DNA from 4 places in the uncultured Zhongshania sp. genome. Region 3 is predicted to be linked to each of the others. Evidence: predicted binding sites of a transcription regulator. Region 3 holds the regulator's gene; each other region holds the start of a gene.
The links. The regulator sigma-54, encoded in region 3, starts transcription at its own class of promoters, with help from an activator protein. The targets are predictions, from matches to a motif close to TGGCACANNNNTTGCNNT.
Positions count from the first base shown of each region.

Region 1: a site for sigma-54 is predicted at 2,917-2,934, ahead of AAC007_RS12235 (phosphoribulokinase). Genes of this name have one in related genera too.
Region 2: a site for sigma-54 is predicted at 2,758-2,775, ahead of AAC007_RS03855 (ammonium transporter). Genes of this name have one in related genera too.
Region 4: a site for sigma-54 is predicted at 1,747-1,764, ahead of glnL (nitrogen regulation protein NR(II)). Genes of this name have one in related genera too.

Region 1 is NZ_CAXBHN010000014.1:6,803-11,495, reverse strand. It holds gene AAC007_RS12245 (glycosyl transferase) at 1-1,061, opposite strand, end outside; gene AAC007_RS12240 (HAD-IIB family hydrolase) at 1,127-1,948, opposite strand; gene AAC007_RS12235 (phosphoribulokinase) at 1,945-2,847, opposite strand; gene AAC007_RS12230 (peptidylprolyl isomerase) at 3,027-3,512, opposite strand; gene AAC007_RS12225 (LysR family transcriptional regulator) at 3,675-4,628, opposite strand.
Region 2 is NZ_CAXBHN010000002.1:328,781-333,473, forward strand. It holds gene AAC007_RS03845 (pilus assembly protein TadG-related protein) at 1-281, opposite strand, end outside; gene AAC007_RS03850 (pilus assembly protein) at 409-696, opposite strand; gene AAC007_RS03855 (ammonium transporter) at 1,213-2,517, opposite strand; gene AAC007_RS03860 (helix-turn-helix domain-containing protein) at 2,935-3,849, shown strand; gene AAC007_RS03865 (RNA methyltransferase) at 3,864-4,631, shown strand; gene AAC007_RS03870 (VWA domain-containing protein) at 4,654-4,693, opposite strand, start outside.
Region 3 is NZ_CAXBHN010000004.1:62,203-66,895, forward strand. It holds gene lptA (lipopolysaccharide transport periplasmic protein LptA) at 1-400, shown strand, start outside; gene lptB (LPS export ABC transporter ATP-binding protein) at 403-1,128, shown strand; gene AAC007_RS05805 (RNA polymerase factor sigma-54) at 1,271-2,761, shown strand; gene raiA (ribosome-associated translation inhibitor RaiA) at 2,976-3,263, shown strand; gene AAC007_RS05815 (PTS sugar transporter subunit IIA) at 3,302-3,751, shown strand; gene rapZ (RNase adapter RapZ) at 3,753-4,607, shown strand; gene AAC007_RS05825 (HPr family phosphocarrier protein) at 4,618-4,693, shown strand, end outside.
Region 4 is NZ_CAXBHN010000030.1:14,133-18,825, reverse strand. It holds gene ntrC (nitrogen regulation protein NR(I)) at 1-640, opposite strand, end outside; gene glnL (nitrogen regulation protein NR(II)) at 637-1,713, opposite strand; gene AAC007_RS16280 (DUF4124 domain-containing protein) at 1,950-2,447, opposite strand; gene glnA (glutamate--ammonia ligase) at 2,822-4,228, opposite strand; gene thiI (tRNA uracil 4-sulfurtransferase ThiI) at 4,557-4,693, shown strand, end outside.

The sequences.
Region 1 (4,693 bases), on a different contig from region 3:
TCTACCGCCTGCTCTTCTCCGTGGAGGTCAAGGTCCAAGCCGTTCATGACCGCATCGTTGCGATAACTATCGACAAAATCTAAAGCCACGCGGTAGTAAGTTGCCTTGATCGAGCGGAAGGTTTCACTATTGAACACCACGCCATTGGTAGCCAGTTTGCGGAACACCGCTTTGGCGATATCGATAGACATTTTTGACAATCCGCCGCTGTCATCCTGCTCCGACAGATCTTGATGTTTATGGTCGTACACGTCCGCGATATTGACCTGACACAAGCGGTTGGTGGAATAATTGCGATACATTTCTGACAACACGCCGATCTCTAATCCCCAATCGCTGGGAATGCGCAAATCGTTTAAGACGTCTTTGCGCATAGAGAATTCACCCGACAAGGGGTAGCGATAGCTGTCGAGATAATCTAAATAATCCAGAGAGCCAAATATTTTTTTCAAAGAACGGATTAAGGGCGTAACTAATAAACGACTCACTCTGCCGTTTATTTTCCCGTCGGCCACCCGCGCATAATAGCCTTTGCAAAACTCATAATTAAAACCGGGATTGGCCACGGGATAAAATAGTTGCGCTAGCAGGCGACGATCATAGGTGAGAATATCGCAGTCGTGCAGCGCGATTGCCTCCGCCCGCCCAGACGCCTGAATATAACCGATACAAAACCACACATTGCGACCTTTACCTGGCTCTGCGGGCGACAAACCACGGGATTTGAGGCGCTGATCTATCGCCTGCAAACGCGGGCCGTCATTCCATAGCACGCGATGACGCTGGGGCAGTCTGCTGAAAAATTTTAATGCATGGCGATACTGTTCTTCGTTTGCCTGATCGAGGCCAATAATGATTTCATCGATATAATCTACTTTTGCAATTTCATCGATAATCGCCGTCAAGGCTGTGCCTTCGAGCTCAGAAAACAGCGATGGTAGAATTAAGGCCATTGGCCGCCGTTTAGAAAATGTTAGTAGCTCTGCCTCTAACTCCGCCACAGGTCGGTCGACCAAATTGTGTAAGGTAGTGATAATGCCGTTTTGGTAAAAATCGCCCATAAAAATCTCATTTTATTTTTTAATTTGGTTTTAACACCTTTGCCAAAATGTACCTGCAAAGGGGATCACGTCAATAAGTTTAATAGTGCCTCGTTCCAGCCAGCAGGACCGTATTGCTCAGTGCAAATAATCTTGCCCTGCGGATTTTTTACGTCAGGCGCAGGATGATGCTCTGACCTTATAACAACGCCGATATCAGCCGCCGCCAACATCGCCACATCGTTGCCACTGTCACCCAAGGCAATCACCCGTGGTCTGGCGCCTGTGGGATATAAGCAAGAAACCAGCCACGACATCGCCACGCCCTTGTTTGTTGGCCCCATAATATGGTGAAAGCGGCCGCCTTTTAGCGCTTGCAGACCTGCGCTTTTTAAATCCTCACAAAACTGCAGCCATCGCTCGTCGCTGTCCTCCCAGCATATCGGTTCAGAATAATCGCGCCGCAGTGCTAACTCGGCGTCAGTGTGGTCCAAGCCGGTAATCTCCTGCAGGGCAGCGACATCAAAATCGCTGAATCCAGAAAATTTATAGCCCTTATCCTCGCGCCAGCGGTGAAGCAAAACCAGGACGTCACTTCGGTGCGGCGCAAAACGCTTATGCCTCGCTCCGTCGATTAATTCCATCTCAACATCGGCCAGTAAGTCACAGCTCTTGGGCACCACCACCGCCGCGCCGTTCTCAACAATATAGGGATAGGGGTTAGCCAGCCGCTGGGAAAGCGGATGCAATTCCGCGCTGGTTTTGCTGGTGTTTAATATCCAGGCTATCGATTGCGCAGCGATCTGGGCCAATGCAGGCGCGGCAGCGGCAAACGAATAGCTATCATGATCTAACAAGGTGCCATCGAGATCGGTGAAGATCACATCCTTCGTCGATAACTCGGTCATCTATTCTCCCTATACGTCACATTCAGTATTTCGCGCTGCTCACCTAGCGCCATCACGCAATTAGCCTTCGCGGCAAGTGTCTTCAGGCAGTGCGTCGTTAATCGTTCATAGTGCTGTATAAATCTTAGAATTTCTTGCTGACTCATTACACCTTTGGCGGCCGCAGCATCCGTCTGGCGCTGGGCTAATTTTCGCTCTTGCTCACTCCGCCAACCAGCGACACACGCAAAGCTCGGGGCGCGCAACATAAGCAAATAATCAATTTCACCGAACAATACTTGATACTCGCCAGCCAAGCAGCTATTCACATAGCTTCGCCAGCCACCATCGCCATCTTCTAAACGCTCTAGATCATTCACTGGCGAGGTTAATTCAGCAGGTGATTGCGGACTCGCACCCACACACCAGCCTTCGAACACTATGAGATCAATCGGCCCGTTTACTTTTGGCCACGCCGCTTCGGGTGCGCGGTCGTCCCGGGCTTTATCAAAGCGCGGCAAGCGCATGGTTTCATCGTCACTAAGCGACCGCAGCTTAGCAATGGTATTCAAGGCCAAAGGAACATCGTGGGTCCCCGGAACGCCGCGGGTTCGCAACAAGGGGTGTGTTGTGCTGGCGAGTTCTTTACGCTGCGCCGCCCTTAGGTAAAAGTCATCCAGCGATAATAGGGCTATATTTAGACCTTCTCGCTCTTGCAAATACCAATGTATAAACTCGGCCAAGGTCGATTTTCCGCTACCCTGCGAACCATAAATACCGAGTACGGGAACACGCCCCTCAGCTCCCATTAAAGGCCGAAGCGTTTCTATGAATGGAATAAAATTCTTTTGGGCCTGCTCCCGATAACTATCGGGCAATTTCTCTCTTTCAAGAAATTCGCTCAGGGTATCCTTAGGCAAAATCTCTCTCCGGCCAAGCGTGATTGTATTACCTTAGACTATTTTGACAGCTAAGTACTACAAGCAAATTAAGCAGGTTTCTTGCCACTATTGAACGGACTAGTGAAGTTAGTTGCGTTGCAAAAAGTGACAAGCAAAAAAAAAGAGGCCGCATGGCCTCTTTTACAGTCATTCAGCAATCAGTGCTGGTGACCGCCCGCGCCATGAACATGGCCATGGCTGAGCTCTTCTTCGCTTGCAGCGCGAACAGACTCAATACTCACGTCAAAATTCAAGACTTGACCCGCTAGTGGATGGTTGGCATCAACAGTGACATTTTCATCGTCAACTTCTTTAACAACCACTGTTTGCATTTGGCCGCCCTGGCCCTGCGCTTGAAACTGCATGCCGACTTCGATTTGATCAACACCTTGGAACGCCGCGCGAGGAACAGGTTGAATCAATTCTGGATTGAGTTCACCGTAGCCCTCAGCTGGCTGTACCGTTACTTTCATTGCGTCGCCGGTGGTTTTACCCGCCAATTCACGCTCAAGACCTGGGATGATGCCGCCGTGGCCGTGAAGATAAGTTAGTGGATCCTGACCTTTTGAAGAATCAATTTCAGTGCCATTGTCATCAGTCAGGGTGTAGTGAAACGCCACTACGCTATCATTAGCAATAATCATGGGAGCCTCCCGTTAAAATAAGCCGACAAGCATGACAGTTTTGCCCGACGAGGTCACGCGAGAGCCTCAATTTATTGGGTATTGCACGACATTAACGACCTAATCGCCAATATCGACGCGCCAGACCGAAGATAATTCACCGCGCGCCGAGCGCCAAAATCTTCAAACGCCGCTGGGATCGGTAATAGCTTGACCAACTTCAACAATGCGACGACGCAGCCAAATATGACCAGGATCGTGCTGCAGCAGCGGGCTCCACGCCAGCTTAAGCTCAATTGGAATAATCATAAATGGCGGCTTGCGAATCGCCAATCTTGGATCTTCGTCGTATAAACGCGCCACCTGGGTAGGTAGCGTGGCAATTAAATCTGGATGTTTGGCGAGCAAGGCCGCTACTTGATAGTGACGCGTAAACACGCGTATTTGACGCTCGTGACCACATTCGGCCAAGGCTTCATCTACCCATCCTAAGCGCTGACTGTCGCGCTGGCTCATCCCGCGCCCCACGCCCATGCCGGTTTTGCTGACCCAAATATGCGGAGCGGCCAGAAACGCATCCATATCAAAATTGTCGAGGGCCTTGTTCTCACTGCTCATCAAGCACGAAAAGCTGTCTCGCCACACTGTAGCTTGGTGAAAGGACTGGGGTAGACGATCAAAACGGTTGATCGCCATATCAATTTTGCCCTGCTCTAAATCTTGAAAGGTCACATCACTTGGCGTAAGGACGTCCAGCGTGATATTGGGCGCTTCGTCACGCAGCTTGAACAACAGCGGCGCCAACAGGGTGGACTCGGCATAGTCACTGGCCATAATCCGAAACACACGGGTGCTCTTGGTCACCTCAAAATCGGATACCGGCAACACCGCCTGCTCAACCGATGACAAGATATTCCGTACCTGCGGCTGTAATTCGACTGCCCGCTCGGTGGGAGTCATGCCCTCACTAGTTCTAACCAATAGTGGGTCATTGAATAAATCGCGCAAGCGCCGCAAACCGTTACTCAAAGCCGGTTGAGTGATACCCAGCTGCTCCGCAGCGCGGGTAACATTTTTCTCCCGCAACAATACGTCGAGATAGACAAGCAGGTTTAGGTCAATACGCGACAGATTCATAACAAGAATAACTCCGCTGGGCTTAATAGTTTTACGTGATTATGGGCATTTTAAAGCTTTACTGC
Region 2 (4,693 bases), on a different contig from region 3:
CTTGCCATGGTAGAGGTCATTCTTGTCCACGACACCATGGTCACAACCTGCGCCATAGTAACTTGGTTAGCCACAAGAGACCGATTGGAAAGGGCAACAAAATTATTATTCTGAGCAAAAACCGTAGCGACACTGTAGGCAGCGGCATCTGCCGCGTTCTGCATTCTCGTCGCTTCATTGGTCACCTTAAACGCATTGAACACATACTGAGCCGAGAATGCGACAACAACCAATACTGCAACCACGTAGGGGAGCACGTTTCCACGGATTTTCCGCACCATAAAGAGCCTCTTTCGTCCAATCGCAATCGCTCGGCCCTAGATTCGTCAATTTACGAATCTAGGTAAACGATTTCCAAGCCCAATAGAACATCGATAGAGAATCTATTGGACTGGAAAGATTAATGGCTTACTTCTGGTTTCCAGATGAGTAGTTGGAGAGATCTTTCTTCGTATTTGCCTGATCAACGGCAGCGTCCGCTGCATCTTGGGCATTGCTGATTTGATCTGTCCCGCTCTGCCCCGACATCTCCTGGGCAAGGCCGCCCATTTGCTCACGCAGAGTATCACCAAACAATCGGAAGACGCCGATGGCGGCCACCGCAATGAGGGCAACCACAATGATGTATTCAGTCATTCCTTGACCGAGTTGCTGACAGCGGGATTTAAACGTTGGATTAACACGAGTGGGGTTCATAAGCTCTCCTTAGCACGTACTGATTCCGCTTCCTTGCAGATTCATTTCTTACGCTAAATGGAGAAGGCTTATAAATCAAGAAAATTCTTCAATTAAATTGATAGCAATAGAATTCATATACCACCGAACACTATACAAGCCCTTATAACTTCGACAGTTCCAGGCGGTATGCTTCACATGAACGCTCGCTGTCCTATAGTTAATTTCTGAGCAAATAGATGAGATTGGAAGCAGGTACACGAAGTATTGTATTACCTGTACCGACCCAGAAACGATAAGCAGAAATATTCGTTATGAAGGCTTTCACTTACCAACGGACACCGAGTTTTACGTAGTAAGTCGAGTTAACTCTTATAGAGTCAGGGCAAACTTGAATGAAGAGTTTTCTAATGTCTTTGTTCATCATCGCGCCCCACTCTTCAAGTAACTAACACGTAAAGCGTAAGGCGCGACATTTTTTACTTTTTAAAAAATTAACCACGTAACATTCCAAAAAATGGTACGTGGTCATTCGATTTACAAATCGTAACCAACTTCGTTGTGACAGGTAATATCTAGGCCTTGCGCCTCTTCGTCGGCGGTTACGCGCAAGCCGATTAATTTGTCGATTGCAAAGAAGAGTATCCAGCTCACTACCGCTGTATAGGCCAAAGTCGCACCAATACCGATTAATTGAACTTTGAGCTGCGAAGCAATGGTGACACCTTCAGCCAGGCCTTGCCCGCTGAATATACCGAGTTCGCTACTCGCGAAAATGCCAGCCAAAAATGTACCTAAAATGCCGCCAACGCCATGCACTGGGAATACATCTAAGGAGTCATCTATTTTGATCACTTGCTTAAGCCACAATGTACTGTAGAAACACACGATACCTGCGCTTAAACCGATCACCATGGCGCCCGCTGGCCCAACATAGCCTGATGCCGGCGTTATGGTACCCAAACCTGCAACCATACCCGTTACCGCGCCCAAGGCGCTTGGCTTGCCATAGCGAATCCACTCGATAAACGACCAAGTAAGACAGCCAGCGGCCGCTGATAGATGGGTTACTAGCATTGCCATACCGGCATCACCATTGGCACCTAAAGCGCTGCCCGCGTTGAAGCCAAACCAGCCAACCCAAAGCATACCGGCGCCAATAAAGGTCATTGTCAGATTATGGGGAGGCAACGCCATTTGTCCGAAACCCTGGCGCTTACCCAGGACGATTGCCGCCACTAGTGCCGCTACACCAGCGGTGATATGAACCACTGTACCACCGGCAAAATCTAGCAAGCCCATTTGTGACAACCAACCGCCGCCCCAAACCCAGTGTGTCACCGGTGCATATACCGCAAGCAGCCATAGTGCTGAGAAGAGCATTACGGCAGAAAAACGAATTCGCTCGGCAAAGCCACCCACAATAAGTGCTGGCGTAATAATGGCAAAAGTCATTTGAAACATAATAAAGACAGTTTCTGGAATGTCTCCGCTTAGGCTAGATTCGCCAACGCCGGCCAAAAATGCCTTACTAAGGCCACCGACAAATGCCGAACCTTCCGAGAAGGCCATGCTGTAACCTACCGCCACCCAGAGTAATGACACTAAACAGGTTATGCTGAAACACTGCATTAACACGCTGAGTACGTTTTTACTTCGTACTAAACCGCCATAAAACAAGGCGAGACCGGGCAGTGTCATGAATAACACCAGGGCGGTCGACGTTAATATCCAAGCGGTATTTGCACCGTTAATTTCCTCAGAAAATCCCCATTGTGGGGCGGCCAGCAATATTAAGGCTGCCACACAACGCAACAGCGGCCTTGTTTTAATGGTTAACATCAAAAATCCTCTCCCAATAATTTCAAAGCGCACCAAATTTGGTCAATATACGATTGTATGCGCCATAAAAATGCACGACTTCTAATGAGAAAACTTTAGATTAACCGCCTAAAGCGTCTCAAAATAATGAGGTGCGATGTTTTTTTATGGATGTAATAGCGTATTCACGCCTTTCTAACCGCATCAGTTTTGTGCATTAACGGCGTTACCGCTGAGTGCAATAAAAAAACGCACAAACACAAAGCAATTATCATGCCCATATGAAGTGCATTCGCACCAAATTGCAGCGCTAATAGCAAATAAGGTACGGCGGGGTAAATAATCTTGCCCAAATAAAAGAATAGCGGCTCGTTTTCGATTACTATGCTTTGGCCTGAAATGGCGACTCTTTTTCATGCGTATACGCTGGAGCGGCAATTGTTTTCCAAACCCACTGCGCGGGCACTCGCAATTCTTGACCTCTTAATGGCTCATCCGCACAAGGCCTTTGGTCTAACTGAGTTGACTAGAACCCTCAATCTCAATAAAGCGACGTGTCATGCGATTTTAAGCACCATGACGACGTACGGGTTTCTGATCCAGGACGAACGGCATAAGCAGTATCGATTAGGTCCATCCATTGTCGCGGCCGGCAATGCCGCGTTTGCGCAATTTCCCGCTCTTGAATACGCCCGCCCCGAGCTAGAGAAACTAACCAGCGAGCTTGGTATAGGTTGCGGCGTAATTGGCCGCAGCGCGAAACATCTGGTGCTATTGGCAAATTACGGCATTCCAAAGCCCCTGGACTTCCCTTTTCAGCTGGGGCTTCGCTTACCAAATACTGGGCCGCTCGGTGCGACGTTTATTGCTTGGTCGCCGGCAAAAACACTCGAAGCATGGCTACAAAAGGCGCAGCCAAGCGAATTTGACGACAAGCTCGATCAGCGTCTGAGAATTGCGGTCATTGGAATACGCGCCCGCGGCTACGAAGTCACATTGAAAACCCAAGCCGAGCAAGATCTCGAGGTTGCCCTAAGCAACGGTCGCTTAAATTGGAGCCTGGAACAACAAGCGCAGTCGACAGAGCTTTATCGCGAAGCGCTGTGCAGTGAGGACTATCACTTAAACCGCATTGAGCCCGATCGTATGTATCCGGTGTGCAATATCGCCGTGCCTGTATTTGGCCGAGGCAGCGAGCCCGAACTGGTCTTCTCTACCGGTAGCATTGACGGCTCACTGAGTGGCAAGCAAATCACTGAGATTGCCACCCAACTGCAAAATGCCGCAAAGAATGTCACGCTCGCGGCCCACTCAGCATCGGGCCTCGATACCCAGCCGCCCTCTTCTTTTTAGGTTCGCTATACATTATGAGCAATCCCGAGTACCAACAGCGCAAAGCTTTTTTTGATCAGCTTCTCACCATTTACGGCCGCAAACCTGTTTTAGAAGCGCTGCAAGACTCGGCGATGCAAATTTATAAATTACACCTTGCCGACAGCAATAAAGAAGACGGGATTATTCGCGATATCAAAAAAATCGCGCAGCAACGCAATATTGATATTGAATTTCATGATCGAAAAGCGCTATCCAGAATTTCTAAAAACGGCAAACAGGATCAAGGCGTCGCTGCAGATTTGCAACTCAGCGGCTACCAGCCGAGCACCGTTATTAGCAAAGACATGCTGAGTAGCGGCAAGCAACGCTACATTGCCTTAGATCGCATCACCAACCCGCAAAACATGGGCATGATCATTCGCTCGGTGGCGGCAAGTGGCATTGACGGTATTATTCTACCGCGGCGCGGTGGCGCACCATTGACCGCCTTGGTGATCAAAGCCAGCGCCGGCACGCTGTTTAGGGCGCCTTTGTTTTACTGTGAGGATCTAGCGAAAGAGTTAGCACGCATGCAAGCTGACGGCGCGCAGATTTGCGGTCTGTCATCCCACGCAAAACATTCGGTTTTTGAAAACCCTGTACGCACTAGCCAGATTTATATTTTAGGCAATGAAACGGACGGTGTGAGCAAAGACATTGAAAGCTTGTGCGACACCATGCTCAAAATACCAATGCACAACGGTGTCGAATCACTGAATGTGGCAGTAACCGCTGCATTAATCGCGTTTTTAGGGCGTTAATGCACTGCGGTAAAGAACGCTGTTATTTGGCTAGGTAGGCCATGGCCTTTTCAAGACCGCCC
Region 3 (4,693 bases):
CGTCGAGTCTGATCGCAAAGTAGAAAAGGTGATCGCCGAAGGCAGCCCCGCGTATTTTGAACAGCAACCGCGCGCAGAAGAAGGCGTGGTTATTGCCAGCGCGCAGCGTATTGAATACAGCTTGCAGCAAGAAGAAATACTGCTGCAAGGAAATGCTTCAATCACCCACCAGGGCTCCAAGATCTCGGGCGATAGAGTCGTCTACAGCGGCCGTAAGCAAATGGTAATAGCTGACGGCGGCAGCAATGAAAAAGACAATCGCGTCAAAATGACGCTACAACCCCAAGCGGCGCCAGATGACGCACCCGCTAGTGGCGATAACAAAGGCGCTGCCGAACCTAGCCCAAGCCCAGAAAGCAGCAACGCGGCGCCAACACCTGCCGCAGAGGGAACCCAATAACCATGCCTGTTTTACAAGCTAAGAACCTCGCCAAAGCCTACAAAGGCCGCGAAATTATTAAGGATGTGTCGCTGACGATTAGTAGCGGTGAAATCGTCGGCTTACTGGGCCCGAACGGCGCAGGCAAAACCACCTGTTTCTACATGATCGTGGGCATTGTCAACGCTGATCGCGGCAGTATTCAGCTCGATGACCGCGACCTCACTAAGCTGTCGATTCAAGGCCGCGCAAAACACGGTGTAGGTTATTTACCCCAGGAAGCGTCCATCTTTCGCAAACTTAGCGTGGCCGACAACATCATGGCCATTTTGGAAACCAGACGCGATCTAAATCGCAGTCAGCGCAAAGATAAGCTTGAGGCACTCCTGCAGGAGTTCCACATTACGCATATCCGCAAATCCCAGGGTATGGCGCTATCTGGCGGCGAGCGTCGACGGGTAGAAATTGCTCGCGCACTCGCCACCGAACCCAGCTTTATTTTACTGGATGAGCCTTTTGCTGGCGTCGATCCTATCTCCGTTAACGACATTCAAAATATTGTTAGACACCTGCAGGCACGGGGGATTGGGGTATTAATCACCGACCACAACGTCCGTGAAACCTTAGACATTTGCGATAAAGCCTACATTGTGGGAGAGGGCCGCATCGTCGCTGAAGGCAACGCCGAAACGGTGCTAAACAACCAGATCGTTCGCGATATTTACCTAGGTGACAAATTTACATTGTAAGTAATGTTCCTTACAAATGAATCGGCACAGGTATTGCAGGGAATCGGTGTCACGACTACACTGACATTGAGGCATTTAATTGCCGGTAGAACAAAACACCGTTCGCGTTACCACTTAAATCATGTTGTAGAAACCATAGCCTATGAAACAATCGCTACAGCTAAAAGTCGGCCAAAGCCTGACAATGACACCCCAGCTGCAGCAGGCGATTCGTTTATTACAGTTGTCTACTCTAGACCTCCAACAAGAAATCCAATCCGCTCTCGACTCCAACCCCCTGCTAGAAATCAGCGACGACGACGGCGATATTGAGGTCAACACCGAACCCACCTCAGCCGAACCCAAAAAGCCCGAAAAAGCGGGTGACAATGAAATAGAAACGCCTCAGCCTGAAGCCGACACCGAATGGGCTGAACGCAGTGATATTCCAGAAGATCTTCCGGTGGACAGCCAGTGGGACGACGTATTTCAAACCAGCGGTAGCGGTTCCGGCAGTAGCTCCTCTGGTGAGGATAGTGACTACAACAACGACTATCGACACTCGAGCTCAGATTCCCTGCAAGATCATTTGCGCTGGCAACTCAACTTAAGCCGCCTGTCCGATATAGACCAAATGATCGCCGACGCCATCATCGATGCCATCGATGAAAAAGGCAGACTTACCGTCAATCCAGAAGAGCTTGTAGAAGGCTTTGACAACGACGCGATAGAGATAGAAGAAGTAAATGCGGTATTACACCTCATCCAACAATTCGACCCACCAGGCGTAGGTGGTCGAGATCTACAAGAATGCCTGTTGATTCAACTCAAACAAATGCCACGCAACACGCCCTACGTCGATGAGGCGTGTTTAGTCGTAAGCCAATATATGGCTCAACTCGGCAATCGCGACTACAATCAAATTATGCGTCGCTGCCGTTTAAAAGAAGATCAGCTACGCGATATCCTAAAGCTTATTCAGTCACTAGATCCGACTCCCGGCAACGCGATAGGCAGTGATGACACCGAGTACGTTATTCCCGATGTGTTCGTAAGCAAGAAAGAGGGACGCTGGTTGGTAGAGCTAAACCCCGATATTGCGCCAAAAATTCAAATCAATGCCCAGTATGCATCAATGGCTCGGCAGAGTAGCAATGCCAGTGACAATGACTATATCCGCGACAATCTCCAAGAAGCACGGTGGTTCATTAAAAGCTTAATCAGTCGCAATGAAACCCTGATGAAAGTAGCTACAAAAATCGTCGAGTACCAACGCGGCTTCCTGGAATATGGCGAAGAAGCCATGAAGCCTCTGGTTTTACACGATATTGCCGAGGCGGTCGGCATGCATGAATCCACTATTTCGCGGGTCACCACCCAAAAATACATGCACACGCCACGCGGAATTTTTGAACTAAAGTTCTTCTTTTCAAGTCATGTATCTACAGATACTGGCGGCGAATGCTCGAGCACAGCAATACGGGCACTGATCAAAAAATTGGTTGCGGCGGAAAACCCTCGCAAACCTTTAAGCGACAGTAAAATCACAGACTTACTCGCCGAACAAGGTATTCAAGTTGCGCGGCGAACCATTGCAAAATACAGAGAATCACTGGTCATTCCGCCCTCTAATGAGCGGAAACGACTAGTTTAAAGAGAGCCATACACGAGCCGGAATTTTGTTCTCTGGCGAGGAAAAGTGCAAACATGAGGATATTAATCCATATCCAATTAACTGCCCTTTATGCCGCAGCCAGCGGGCAAAAAGAAATTCGTGCATAGATCTCACAATGTGGTGATCTAACGATCGCCGCACGTTGCAACTCGCCGCGAGGCGCCAGCATTTTTTAGCGATGAAGGAGCAATATATGCAGATTACTGTAAGTGGTCATCACGTAGACGTTACCCCCGCCCTCCGCGATTATGTAAACAATAAACTCACAAAACTGCAGCGACACTTTGACAATATCACCAATACCGATGTCACTCTGACGGTAGAAAAACTCGTTCAAAAGGCCGAGGCAACAGTACACGTTGCAGGTGCAGACCTATTTGCTACTTGTGAATCAGAGGATATGTATGCTGCAATTGACAGCCTGACCGACAAACTTGATCGCCAATTAATCAAACACAAAGAAAAATCGCTGGGTCGCTAAGACCCGCGATACTCACTGAAGTTAACCACGTAATTATCATGACACTTGACTCAATACTCACAGAAGGGCGCACCGAATACGGTGCGCCCGTTACCAGTAAAAAACGCTTACTTGAATATATCGCTGCCGGTATTGCAGCAGATAACACAGAGTTTGATGCGGACGAGTTATTTAATGAGTTACTCGCCCGCGAACGCCTAGGCAGTACAGGCTTAGGCCACGGTGTCGCCATTCCACACTGCCGCAGCAGCCGCTGCACTCAAATCACCGGCATGTTGCTCAAATTAGAACAGGCCATTGATTTTGAGGCCGTCGATGACGAGCCCGTCGATCTTATATTCGCGCTTATTGTGCCCGCCGAGGCCCACGACGAGCATTTAAAAGTACTTGGCGCACTAGCGACCGCGTTCAATGAAGCCGATTACCGCAGTAAGTTGCGCAGCGCCGAGAACACCGAAGCCTTATTCAAGCGCGCGATAGCAAGCTAAAATGGAACTCATCATTCTAAGCGGTCGATCGGGCTCCGGGAAAAGTACGGCCCTCCACCAATTAGAAGACGAAGGCTTTTATGCTATCGACAATTTACCGGTGTCACTGCTTCCCGCACTGGTTCGCGAGCTTTCGCAAAGCCCGCTGAAAGTCCACAAGCAAGTCGCTGTCTGCATCGATGCTCGCAACTCTCAGGATGAATTAGCTCGATTTAAATCACTGTGCGACGAAGTTAAAAAACACGCCCACCTGCGCATCGTATTTTTAGATGCGGGCGACGATAAGTTAATAAAACGCTTTAGTGAAACGCGACGCCGGCATCCGCTAACCACCGATTCACTGCCTCTTGCCGATGCAATAAAGCTTGAATCAACGCTGCTCGAACCCATCGTGGTTGAGGCGTCATTAGCTATCGACAGCAGTGACATGACGGTGCACGAACTACGCGCAGCTATTCGCGATCGTATTTTGGGGGTAGACGCCAGCAAGCTCGCCGTACAATTGAAATCCTTCGGGTTTAAACGCGGTCTGCCGATTGATGCAGACCTAGTTTACGATCTTCGTATGCTATCCAATCCGCACTGGCAAGATGGACTCCGCACACTCACCGGACAAGATAGCGAAGTACAGAACTACTTGAGCAGCCAAGCAGACGTGATGCTGATGTACGACGACATCCTGCAATATTTGCAGCATTGGCTACCTAAAATCGAGGCGAGCAACCGCAGCTATTTCACCATTGCCATCGGTTGCACGGGCGGTCAACATCGCTCAGTATACATGGTTGAAACGCTTGCCAAGGCCTTGCGTAAGACACATCCAGACCTGCAAGTTCGCCATCGCGAACTACACTAGAGTACCCACGATGGTCGAGTCCAATATAATAATCATTAACAAGCTCGGCTTACATGCCCGCGCAGCCGCCAAGCTAGTCGCAACGA
Region 4 (4,693 bases), on a different contig from region 3:
CGTGGCCAAATAATTCCGATTCCATTAAGTCTTTGGGAATGGCCGCCATATTTAAAGCAATAAACGGTTTGGTTGCGCGGGGGCTGTGGCGGTGAAGCGCCTGTGCTACTAGCTCTTTACCGGTACCCGATTCGCCGTTGATGAGGACGGTGATATTTGATTGAGATAGCCGCCCGATGGCGCGGAAAACTTCCTGCATAGCCGGTGCTTCGCCGATGATTTCGGTGGCTTCTAGCGGCGCTTGTTCGGGGAGTAAATTGCGGTTTTTATTGGCGTGCTGCAAAGCGCGCTGGGTGGTGGCGACAGCTTCGTCGATATCAAAGGGTTTAGGTAAGTATTCGAAGGCGCCACCTTGGTAGGACGCCACTGCGCTGTCCAGGTCTGAATGGGCCGTTGTTATAATGACGGGCAGACCGGGATGCGCGGCGGTAATTCTTGATAGTAACTTTAAGCCATCAATACCGGGCATACGAATATCGCTAATGATAGCGTCGGGAACGTCCCCCTCGAGGTGGCCAAGCAGTTCGTCGCCGTTTTCAAAGCAGCGGGTAATGATACCTGCCTGAGTGAGTGCTTTTTCTAGCACCCAGCGTATCGATCGATCGTCGTCGGCTATCCAGACAGAATTAGCTTGGCTCATGAGGCTTGCTCCAGGGGAATGTGTAGCGAGAACACGGTGTTGCCGGGTTCGCTACTGCATTCTATAAGTCCGTTGTGTTGATTAAGTATTGATTGCGCAATCGACAGCCCGAGCCCAGTGCCTTCGGCGCGTCCGCTTACCATCGGTAAAAAGATGGAGGCGCGCAGCTTGGCGGGTATGCCGGGGCCGTTGTCTGCAATGTCGACACTGCAAACTAGCCGGTGACGGTGGCTGCCAATAGTGAGTTGGCGCAGTGTTCTGGTTCTAATAATAATTGTTGGGTCTCTATCGCTGAGCGTGTCTTGTCGCAGTGCTTGTTGGGCGTTGCGGATGACATTCAAAAAAGCTTGAATCAGCTGTTCGCGGTCACCAAGAATGTCAGGGATGCTGGGGTCGTAGTCGCGAATAATACGAATGTCCCCGTTTGATTCAGCTTCGACAAGCTGTCTTACCCGTTCTAATACTTCGTGGATGTTGGTCTTTTTCTTCTCCGGTGCGCGGTGTGGACCGAGCATGGTGTCGACTAGATTCCGCAAGCGGTCGGCTTCTTCAATAATGATATTGGTGTAGTCGTGGAGTTTGGGATCGGTGAGTTCGCGAGCGAGTAGCTGGGCAGCGCCGCGAAGGCCGCCCAGTGGGTTTTTAACTTCATGGGCGATGCCGCGAATTAGCGCCTGGCTATTCTGTTGCGATGAGAGCAGGCCCTCTTCACGGCTGATGCGAATCAGGCGATCTAATGGCTGCAATTCAATAATGAGAGATGTACGCCGATTTTCAGTTACTGGCGTCACTGCGTAATCCACGGTGATTTCTGTTCCTGAGCGCAGGGTTAATACCGTTTCGCGTTTGGTATACGCCTCGCAGTTGTTGATTGCGTCGAGCAGTTTTACGAGGGTGTCTTCTTGCTCGTGAAAAAGTTTAGTGATCGCTTCACCGTGAATACGTTGATCGGATACCGCCAGCAGTGCCTCTGCCGCCGGATTAATATAGCTGACGGTCAGGTTCGGCTCGACCAACAGTATTGCTGTTTTCAAGTTGTCGAGAATTTGATGGTAGATATTGCTCGGAGGCATAGCATCGCCAATATGTTCGTTATGTCTTGCCTTAAAGCAATTTCTAGGCCAAGCGAAATTGCGAGGACTTTATCGATGAATTCATAATTTTGTCTGCTCGATAGGACGAAGAGCCCTATTTTGGGGCCTTATTCTATGTGCTTGAGCAGCGGTTTTATGAGGCGAAATTGGTCACTAATTTGCAGTATGCACCTATAAGGTGCGTCCTGGCACGAGAAACTTCATGTGGCGTGGGCTTAATTTGTGGGCAGGTATACCATTACGCTACTGCTGTCTTCAGCGAGATTTTTTCCATCTTTGCTAATTAAGATGGCGCGTATTTGATGCTGGCCGCGGGTAAGTCGAGGTATCTCATGGCTGGTGGCGCTGGAGGTGGTGATGGTGCTGCCGTCTAGCTTTATGCGGATTTGCTGGCCGTCTTGCAAGGGTGTGCCAGTCCTGACGCTAACGGTGGTTGCCACTAGGCCGTTGGGGATGATGGTTCCGTCACTGGGGGAGCTTATTTGAATGGTGTTGCGGTCCATATTTACGTCGTTCACCTTGGAGCGTTGTGGCTCTGCGACGTCTACCGCGGGCGTCGTATTTAAGGTGGGGAGTGTCACGGTTTCGCTATTTTTGGGCGCTTTATCGGAAAACACCGTTCGTCCATTTTCGTCAGTGTAGCGATAAATTTCCGCATTTAAAGGCTGGCCGAGCAGCGCAAATAGGCAGCTTAAGATGACTGGTACGCGCATGATGGCTCCTTATGGTTACGCTGAGTCTAATAATGTCGCGAGAATGGCTAGTACTCCTTCAGCATGATATTGACGGGTACAGCGCCAAGCAGGCCGTTCCCTGCAAGACGCACTGGCGCAGGCGTAGTGGGCCTACGTCAAGCCAGTGCAACGCCGCAGGGGGCGGCCTGCTTGGCGCCCTGCGGGTCAGCCCTACGGCGGTCCATTGCTTCGTTATTTCCTCTCACCATAGGCCCACTATGCTTTCGAGAAAACGCCTCGCACTGAACCGCCGTAGGACTGACTGTACCCGTCAATATCATGTTGAAGGAGTACTAGGCTACAAGCATAAAAAAACCCGCCAGAGGCGGGTTCTTTTAAAGCGCTATCACGTATTACACGCTGTAGTACATGTCGAACTCAACAGGGTGAGTTGTCATGGCTAGGCGCTCAACTTCTTGGGCTTTAAGTGCAATGTAGGCGTCGATAGTATCGTCGTCGAAAACACCGCCAGCGGTGAGGAAAGAGCGGTCTGCGTCTAGTGCTTGCAGTGCTTGATCCAGGCTAGAGGCAACGGTTGGGATTGCCGCTGCTTCTTCTGCTGGAAGATCGTAAAGATCTTTATCAGCAGCATCGCCAGGGTGAATCTTGTTTTTGATGCCGTCCAGGCCAGCCATCAGCATGACCGCAAACGCGAGGTAAGGGTTGGCAGATGGATCTGGGAAGCGAACTTCTACGCGACGTGCTTTCGGATTTGGAACAAATGGAATGCGGATTGATGCAGAGCGGTTGCGCGCTGAGTAAGCCAGCATAACAGGTGCTTCAAAGCCTGGAACCAAGCGCTTATACGAGTTGGTAGAGGCGTTGGTGAACGCGTTGATAGCACGAGCGTGCTTGATGATACCGCCGATGTAGAACAGCGCAGTTTCAGACAGGCCGCCGTAGACGTCGCCAGCAAACAAGTTAACGCCATCTTTGCTTAAAGACATGTGAACGTGCATGCCGCTGCCGTTGTCGCCAACGATTGGCTTGGGCATGAAGGTTGCGGTTTTGCCGTAGGCGTGAGCCACATTGTGTACGCAGTACTTAAGAATTTGAACTTCGTCTGCTTTCTTAACGCAGGTGTTGGGGCCAACGCCGATTTCACACTGACCAGCGGTACCTACTTCGTGGTGATGTACTTCAATAGTAAGACCCATGTCCGTCATGGCGTTACACATTGCGCCACGCAGGTCGTGTAGGCTGTCGACTGGTGGAACGGGGAAATAACCACCTTTAACGCCTGGGCGGTGACCGGTATTGCCTTCTTCAAAGTTGTCGCCAGACTTCCACGCCGCTTCGTCAGAAGCAATCGCGTAGCTAGCGCCTTCCATTGATACTTTCCATTTAACGTCGTCGAAAATAAAGAATTCTGGCTCTGGACCAAATAGGGCGTTGTCGGCGATACCACTAGCCCGCATAAAGTCTTCAGCGCGCTGTGCGATAGAGCGTGGGTCGCGGTTGTAGCCCAACATAGTAGAGGGTTCTACGATGTTGCAGCGGATGATAATAGTTGATTCTTCAGTAAACGGATCTAAAACAGACGCTGAGTCATCTGGCATAAGAATCATGTCTGATTCGTTAATGCCTTTCCAGCCAGCGATCGATGAACCGTCAAACATTTTGCCGTCTTCAAAGAAACCGGCGTCAACATCGGTAGCCGGAATGGTGACGTGCTGCTCTTTGCCTTTTGTGTCGGTGAAGCGCATGTCTGCCCATTTCACGTCGTTATCGGCGATTAACTTCAGAGTGTTCTCTGACATTATGTACGTCCTCCAGAATAGAGAGTCTGTTAAAGGTTCGGCTAGGCCGAGTTAATGATGATTATATTCGCAACGTATTGTGCCGCATAGCGGAGCAATCTGTGAACCGTAAAAGCAATATATATGCCGTTTAATTGTGCTTGCTGTTTGGGCGCAGAGATCGTCGGTTGTTGGTGGTGATTAAAGATTGTGCGTAGCCACTAAAAATGTGCTTTATTTTGGTGCCTCATGGGAATTTATGTGCCATTTCGGTGCGCGTAGTTGGTTGGGCTGCATGGCGACCTAGGGAAGGCTATAATAGCCGCCCATTTATTTATGCGACCCTGTAATGAAATTTATCGTCAAGCTGTTTCCCGAGATCATTATCAAAAGTAAGCCTGTGCGTAAGAAATTTACTCAGCAGTTGCGAGATAATCTTCGGAAATTACTTTTGCCACTCGATCCTGGCTTGATCATTGTTCGCGA